Regions from separate parts of the Geobacillus sp. genome, predicted to be linked through region 2. Evidence: a T-box and tRNA genes for the amino acid it is inferred to sense, from the RefSeq annotation. Region 2 holds a T-box; the other holds one or more tRNA genes.
What was found. A T-box is a leader RNA that pairs with one kind of tRNA and senses whether it is charged. The one in region 2 lies ahead of alaS (alanine--tRNA ligase), so its partner is inferred to be a tRNA-Ala.

Region 1 (3,670 bases), on a different contig from region 2:
TGGTGGAAGATGGCGGCGATATTTGTGCCTGGCTCAGTTTCCAATCGTTTTACGGCCGCCCGGCGTACCGCCATACGGCGGAGGTGAGCATTTATATTGCCGAATCGCACCGCGGTCAAGGATTGGGGACGAAGTTGCTGAAGCAAGCGGTCGACAAGGCGCCAGCGCTTGAAATAAAGACGCTGCTCGGCTTTATTTTTGCGCATAATGAACCAAGTTTACGGCTTTTCTCCCGCTTCGGATTTGAACGGTGGGGATATTTTCCGCGCGTGGCGGAACTGGATGGGGTGGAACGCGATTTGGTCATCGTCGGCAAACGGCTTGTATAGAATGGCGTCCGATGGGGCACGGATAATCATGACAATGCCAAGAAAGAGGGAATGACATGAACGTTATGCCGATTCGGCTGTTTACGATTCAAGACGGCGAAGGATTTGTCGCCGACGCCTTTCAATGCCCGGTGACCGGCAATTTGATTTATAAATCGTCCGGCACGCCGTCTGTCATCGCGTACACCGATCTCACAGACTGGCAAATTGCGCGTTTGGAGGAATACGGATTCCGCCGGCTCGAGGCGGCGTCCGGGCGAACGGCCGCCCACGAAGGCGGCATTGAAGAACTGCTCCCGAAACAATAGCAGCGGGTTGTCCTGCAGCCCGCACCAAAACAGCCTGTCCGCACCGGACAGGCTGTTTCATTGGCAGGGCGTCAAGATGCGGGCAGCCGGGCGTTTCGAGCTGCCATCATCCGCCCGCACCGGTCATGTCCCCCGGCGGACGAACCAATAGAGCGCGGCCGCCGCCAGCAAACCAAGCAACGCATAAACAACGGGATGACCCGCGCGGTCTTTCGGCGCCGCCTCTTGATCGGAAGCAGACGGTTGATCGGCGGCCGGGCTGCCAGCGGACTTCTCGTTTGACGGCGTGTTGCCATCAGGCGGATGGTCCGCCCCGTTTGGCGTTGGCTTTTCATCTGCCGCTCCCCTTCCGTACATGCCCGTCCCCGTCCGTTTTGCCTCGTTCAACGCGGCGCGGACACGGTCTTCGTATTTGTAATCGCCATAGTCATAAAAGTCTTCCACCAATCCCGCTTTGGCAATCTCCTCTTGCAACAGGCGACCGTCCACCCACACCCAAGCGAGCAGCCGCTGGTATTTGTCGAACAACGTATTCCCGTCTGTTTCAAGCACAATGTCCCCTTTTTGCAGGCGGGAGCACGTGAACTGGCTCGCTTCTTTTCCATATGGCTCGACTTCGATCGTGCTTTCCGGGGTGTCAATGAACAAAAAGCGGGTTGTATACACATGGCCGTTCACACGGAATTTGGCCGTGTCACCGTCCACGCACCCTACCAATGCCGCTTTGTATGTCCGGCCCAGCCGCAGCGAAGCATCGCCCTCTTTTCCCCCGAGCGCATGGCCGTCGAGGTCAATGCGGTCAGGAGTGAGGTTTCGCTTGCATCGTTCATTGCCGTTGTATTTCTGAATAAGTTGGACAAGCTCTTCTTTCGTTTTCGCCTGTTTCGCGAGCGCAGTCGGTTCATGCAGCAAGTACGTGCAGTCGCTGTTGCGAAAATGTCCGCCCAATTCATCTAGTTCGCCACGATGGGCGGCTGCATATATCGGGGCCATCAGCACCAAACAAACGATCATGATCATCATTCGCTTCATCGTGATCCCCTCTCCGCGAAATCAGAAAACAAAAAACCCTTGCCACGCAAGGGTTTGACGGATGGAGCATACCGGGCTCGAACCGGTGACCTTCGCGCTGCCAGCACGACGCTCTCCCAACTGAGCTAATGCCCCAAACGGTATGGATCATCTGCCCATGTTCCATTATATATAGTTTGTCGGCTGTTTGCAATCCTTTTTTCATCAGCCGCTTTCAATATCGACATGGACGACGGCGTCGATGGAGCGAATGATGTAGTAAAGCTCGGCGGTCGAGCGCTTTTGGTCAATGACGGCTCTTAGTTTCAGCAAATGCTCATGTTCCTCAACGTCTTTAATGCGGATCGTTTTAATATTGATGCGCTGCTGTTTTAAATGGTCAATCACTTTGGTGATGTTTTTCGCCTCATCGACCGTAATTTGCAGCATCACCTCTTTTTCGCGCAGCTGCTTCGGTCCGAAAAAGTTGATTAAAAATGGAATGAGTTCGACGCTGACAATGAGCAGCGCCACACCGAACGCCGATTCCCAATAAAAGCCCGCGCCAACCGCCACGCCAATCCCTGCCGCCCCCCAAATGATCGCGGCGGTCGTCAGCCCGGTAATGCTGTCGTTGCCGCGGCGCAAAATGACGCCCGCTCCCAGGAACCCAACCCCGGATACGATTTGCGCGGCAAGGCGGAGCGGGTCCATTGTGATATGGTCTTTAAGAGGAAAGACGTACGCCGATTCGATCGAAACGATCGTAAGCAGGCAACTGGAAATGGAAATGACAAGGCACGTTTTCAAGCCGACCGGTTTTCGCTTCAATTCCCGTTCCAACCCGATAATCAGCCCGAGGATGGCGGAAATCCCTAATTTGAGGAACGGATCAAACATCATTTTTTCTCACCTCTTTCATGGTATAATGAATGTAAAAAAATGTTGGTGAGGAGATGGAAACATGAAGCCGCCAAGCATAGCGAAATCGTATGCTGCGTTATTGATCGGCGCGCTTGCTGTGTCGACATCGGCCATTTTCGTCAAATGGTCGGAGGCGCCGTCGGCCGTTATCGCGTTTTATCGGCTTTTTTTCGCGGTCGTCATCATGACGCCGTTTTTTCTTCGCCATATCCGCGAACTGAAGCGTATTTCCCGACGCGACTGGTGGTTTTCGATTTGTTCCGGCGTGCTGCTTGCGTTTCATTTTATTCTTTGGTTTGAATCGCTCGACTATACTTCCGTCGCCAGCTCGGTCGTGCTTGTGACGCTGCAGCCGCTGTTCGCCTTTGCGGGCGGGGCGCTCTTTTTCCGTGAGCGGCTGACGGCGGGCGCGCTCGCAAGCGCTGTTTTGGCGATTGCGGGAAGCGTCTTGATTAGCTGGGGCGATTTTCGCGTCAGCGGCGAAGCGCTCTATGGGGACATGTTGGCGTTGGTGGCGTGCGCGATGGTGACGGCGTACTGGCTGTTCGGCCAAGAAGTGCGCCAACGGTTGTCGCTCATGACGTATACATATATCGTCTATGGCATTAGTGCGGCGGTGTTGTGGCTGTACGCGATGCTGTTTCGCCTTTCGCTGGCGGCGTATCAGCTGACGGATTGGCTTTGTTTTCTCGCCCTTGCCGTCATTCCAACGCTGCTCGGCCATTCGGTGATGAACTGGGCCGTCAAATGGGTGAGCGCCTCGACGGTGTCGATGGCGATTTTGTTTGAACCGGTCGGCGCTTCGGCGTTGGCGTACTGGCTGCTCGATGAACCGATCCACCTGTTTCAATGGATCAGCGGCATTTTTATTTTAACAGGAATCGGGCTGTATTTGTGGGAGAAAAACGAAAAAGGCCCGCTAACGATACAAGAAAGCAGCGGACCCTAACGTCCCGGCGATCCATGGCAGACGGCCGAGCGGCAGGCGGAGTTCGTCGAAGCGGCGGGCGAATTGGGATAAATAAGCGAAGTTCATTTGTGTAATATGAGGAAGAAGATAGGCGGATTTCGTCGCCCACTGCTTCCGCCTCCGGTTGA
Region 2 (3,670 bases):
GGAAAATTGGTGTCAACCAGTATTATTGCTGGGATTGCTTCATTGAGCTGTCCGTCTCGAAAGGGATGATCCACGCCCATCAAGTGGAAGAAGACGGAACGTTGAGTTCTCTTGACGACTTGTTTGACGACCACGAACGCACGATCCAATTTTAGGGGGGACACGCATGAACCGGATGATGACGTCGCTGTTAGCAGTCGGATTAGGCGTCGCCGCTTATCAGCTCGCCCAACGAAACGATTGGATGAACGGTCGCACGATGCGGAGGATGCGCCGCCGCTTGATGCAAGCGATCCGCTGACGGCGCTCGCCCTCGCCTTTGCGCGGGGGCGTCGCCTTGTGGCTGTCAAATAGTGCTAAAAGCGGTGAAGGCATATTTCCCGCCGCATCTCCTACACTAAACGGTAGGAGGTGTGGCGATGGGCGAGCAACAATGGCTGTCGTTCTTTCGCATCGGAAAATGGCTGCTCATGACGGCAATCATCTATTTGATCGTTCGGATGAAAGACGTTTGGCGGCCGGTCATTGATTTTATCGCAACGGTGTTGACGCCGTTTTTGCTGGCGTCGTTTATTACGTATTTGCTCTACCCGCTTGTGGAATCCATCCATCGCAAGGGAATGCCGCGCGCCCTTGCCATTTTGTTGATTTATTTGTTGTTTTTCGGTTTGGTCGGTTACGGCTTGTACCGCGGCGTGCCGCTATTCATCGCCCAGTTGCGTGAACTGGATGAACAGCTGCCGTCTTTGATGAATACATACCGCCAATGGGTGCGCCACATCCACGACGAGACGTCGAATTGGCCGCTTGAGGTGCACACACGCATCGAGGCGATGTTTGGCGAGATCGAGCAGGCAGCGGCGGCCGCCGTCGCGATGGCGATCAACGCCGCCAAATCGTTCATCGGTTCGGCGGCGACGCTGTTGATCATTCCGTTTATCGTCTTCTATATGTTAAAAGACATCGATGTGTTGAAAAAAGCGATTTGGTACATGACACCGAAGCGGTGGCGTGGGCCGGGGATGACGTTTTTGAAGGATGTCGATGAATCGCTTGGCGGCTACATTCGCGGCCAGCTGTTCGTCTGTGCAGCGATCGGTCTTGCGGCGTCGCTCGGCCTTTGGCTCGCCGGCATGGACTATCCGCTTTTGCTTGGATTTATCATCGGGCTGACGAACATCATTCCGTACTTCGGCCCGTTGCTCGGCGCGATTCCGGCTGTGATTTTGGCGGCGACCATCTCGCTCAAAATGGTGATCATCGTGCTGATCATCATTTTTGCCTTGCAGTTTCTTGAAGGGAACGTTTTATCACCGTTCATTGTCGGCAAAAGCGTGCATATGCATCCGCTTGTCATTATGTTCGCGCTGTTTGCCGGCGGCGAGCTGGCCGGCGTGCTCGGCCTCATCCTCGCCGTCCCGACTGCAGCAGTGCTGAAAGTGGCTGTATCGCACTGGAAAGAACATTACGCCCCGCATTGACAAACGCTTGCTGCTTGTCTATAATCTTTCAATGAACAAAGCGAATACATAACGCGATGATGGATCGAGTATGTTGCAGTCCATCTTAACGCGCAACCGGCGCACAGAGAGGAATTTCCGCGGCTGAAAGAAATTCCAGATGAAGGGCAACAGAAGGCTAATCCGGAGCGCAGGCAAAACCTGACGCAAGGCTGCGTTACGGCCGAAGAGGTGATGGGCATTTTCTGCCCATAAACAGGGTGGTACCGCGAGCGCAACTCTCGTCCCTGCCAAGGGATGGGAGTTTTTTTATAGAAAAAACAAAGGAGAGGATCATCATGAAGAAACTGACATCTGCCGAAGTGCGGCGCATGTTTTTAGAGTTTTTCCAGGAAAAAGGCCATATGGTGGAGCCGAGCGCATCGCTCATTCCGGTTGACGACCCGTCGCTGCTGTGGATCAACAGCGGCGTCGCGACGTTGAAAAAGTATTTTGACGGCCGCATCATTCCCGAAAATCCGCGCATTTGCAATGCGCAAAAATCGATTCGCACGAACGATATCGAAAATGTCGGGAAAACGGCGCGCCACCATACGTTTTTTGAAATGCTCGGCAACTTTTCGATCGGCGATTATTTCAAGCGTGAAGCGATCCATTGGGCATGGGAGTTTTTAACGAGCGACAAATGGCTCGGTTTTGATCCGGAACGGTTGTCCGTCACGATCCATCCGGAAGACGAGGAAGCGTACAACATTTGGCGCAACGAAATCGGCTTGCCAAAAGAGCGGATCATTCGCCTTGAAGGCAACTTCTGGGACATCGGCGAAGGCCCGAGCGGCCCGAATACGGAAATTTTTTATGACCGCGGTGAAGCGTTCGGCAACGACCCGAACGACCCGGAGCTGTACCCAGGCGGGGAAAACGAGCGCTACTTGGAAGTATGGAACCTTGTCTTTTCGCAGTTCAACCATAACCCGGACGGCACGTACACGCCGCTGCCGAAGAAAAACATCGACACCGGCATGGGCTTGGAGCGGATGTGCTCGATTTTGCAAGATGTGCCGACAAACTTTGAAACCGACTTGTTTATGCCGATCATCCGCGCCACCGAGCAAATTTCCGGCGAACGGTATGGCGAAGATCCGGAGAAAGACGTCGCGTTTAAAGTGATCGCCGACCATATTCGCGCGGTGACGTTTGCGATCGGCGATGGGGCGCTGCCGTCCAACGAGGGCCGCGGTTATGTGCTGCGCCGCCTGCTCCGCCGCGCCGTGCGCTACGCGAAACACATCGGCATTGAGCGTCCGTTTATGTACGAGCTCGTCCCGGTTGTCGGCGAAATTATGCATGACTATTATCCGGAAGTGAAAGAAAAAGCCGATTTTATCGCCCGCGTCATCCGCAGTGAGGAGGAGCGGTTCCATGAGACGCTTCACGAAGGGCTCGCCATTTTAAGCAACGTGATCGAGAAGGCCAAATCCGAAGGAAGCGACGTCATCCCCGGCGAGGACGTGTTCCGTCTGTACGATACGTACGGCTTCCCGATCGAGCTGACGGAGGAATACGCGGCAGAAGCGGGAATGAAAGTCGACCATGACGGGTTTGAACGAGAAATGGAATGGCAGCGCGAACGGGCACGCGCCGCCCGCCAAGACGTGGATTCGATGCAGGTGCAAGGCGGCGTCCTTGGCGACATTAAAGACGAAAGCCGCTTCGTCGGTTACGATGAGCTCGTCGCTTCTTCCACCGTTCTCGCCATCGTCAAAGACGGACAGCTTGTCGAGGAAGTCCGCGCCGGTGAAGAGGCGCAAATCATCGTCGATGTGACGCCATTTTACGCCGAAAGCGGCGGACAAATCGCTGACCAAGGCGTGTTTGAAAGCGAAACAGGAACAGCGGTCGTCAAAGATGTGCAAAAAGCGCCGAACGGCCAACATCTTCATGCGATCATCGTCGAGAGTGGTACGGTGAAAAAAGGTGCGGTGTATACGGCGCGCGTTGATGAAGCGAAACGGGCCCGCATTATCAAAAACCATACGGCAACCCATTTGCTCCATCAAGCGCTAAAAGACGTGCTCGGCCGCCATGTCAACCAAGCGGGGTCGCTTGTCACCCCGGACCGGCTTCGTTTTGACTTCACCCATTTTGGGCAAGTGAAGCCAGAGGAGCTCGAGCGCATCGAAGCCATCGTCAACGAACAAATTTGGAAA

Region 1: it encodes a tRNA-Ala, which carries the amino acid that the T-box ahead of alaS (alanine--tRNA ligase) is inferred to sense. The anticodon was not compared.

The regions. Positions count from the first base shown of each region.
Region 1 covers NZ_JAFWFM010000195.1:509-4,178, forward strand. Annotated here, with positions in the region: gene IKE44_RS11325 (GNAT family N-acetyltransferase) at 1-329, shown strand, start outside; gene IKE44_RS11330 (hypothetical protein) at 386-637, shown strand; gene IKE44_RS11335 (thermonuclease family protein) at 761-1,669, opposite strand; tRNA gene IKE44_RS11340 (tRNA-Ala) at 1,732-1,804, opposite strand; gene IKE44_RS11345 (MgtC/SapB family protein) at 1,874-2,551, opposite strand; gene IKE44_RS11350 (DMT family transporter) at 2,613-3,521, shown strand; gene IKE44_RS11355 (protein-glutamine gamma-glutamyltransferase) at 3,492-3,670, opposite strand, start outside.
Region 2 covers NZ_JAFWFM010000016.1:2,061-5,730, reverse strand. Annotated here, with positions in the region: gene IKE44_RS01060 (hypothetical protein) at 1-155, shown strand, start outside; gene IKE44_RS01055 (YrzQ family protein) at 167-301, shown strand; gene IKE44_RS01050 (AI-2E family transporter) at 420-1,481, shown strand; T-box leader at 1,529-1,752, shown strand; gene alaS (alanine--tRNA ligase) at 1,799-3,670, shown strand, end outside.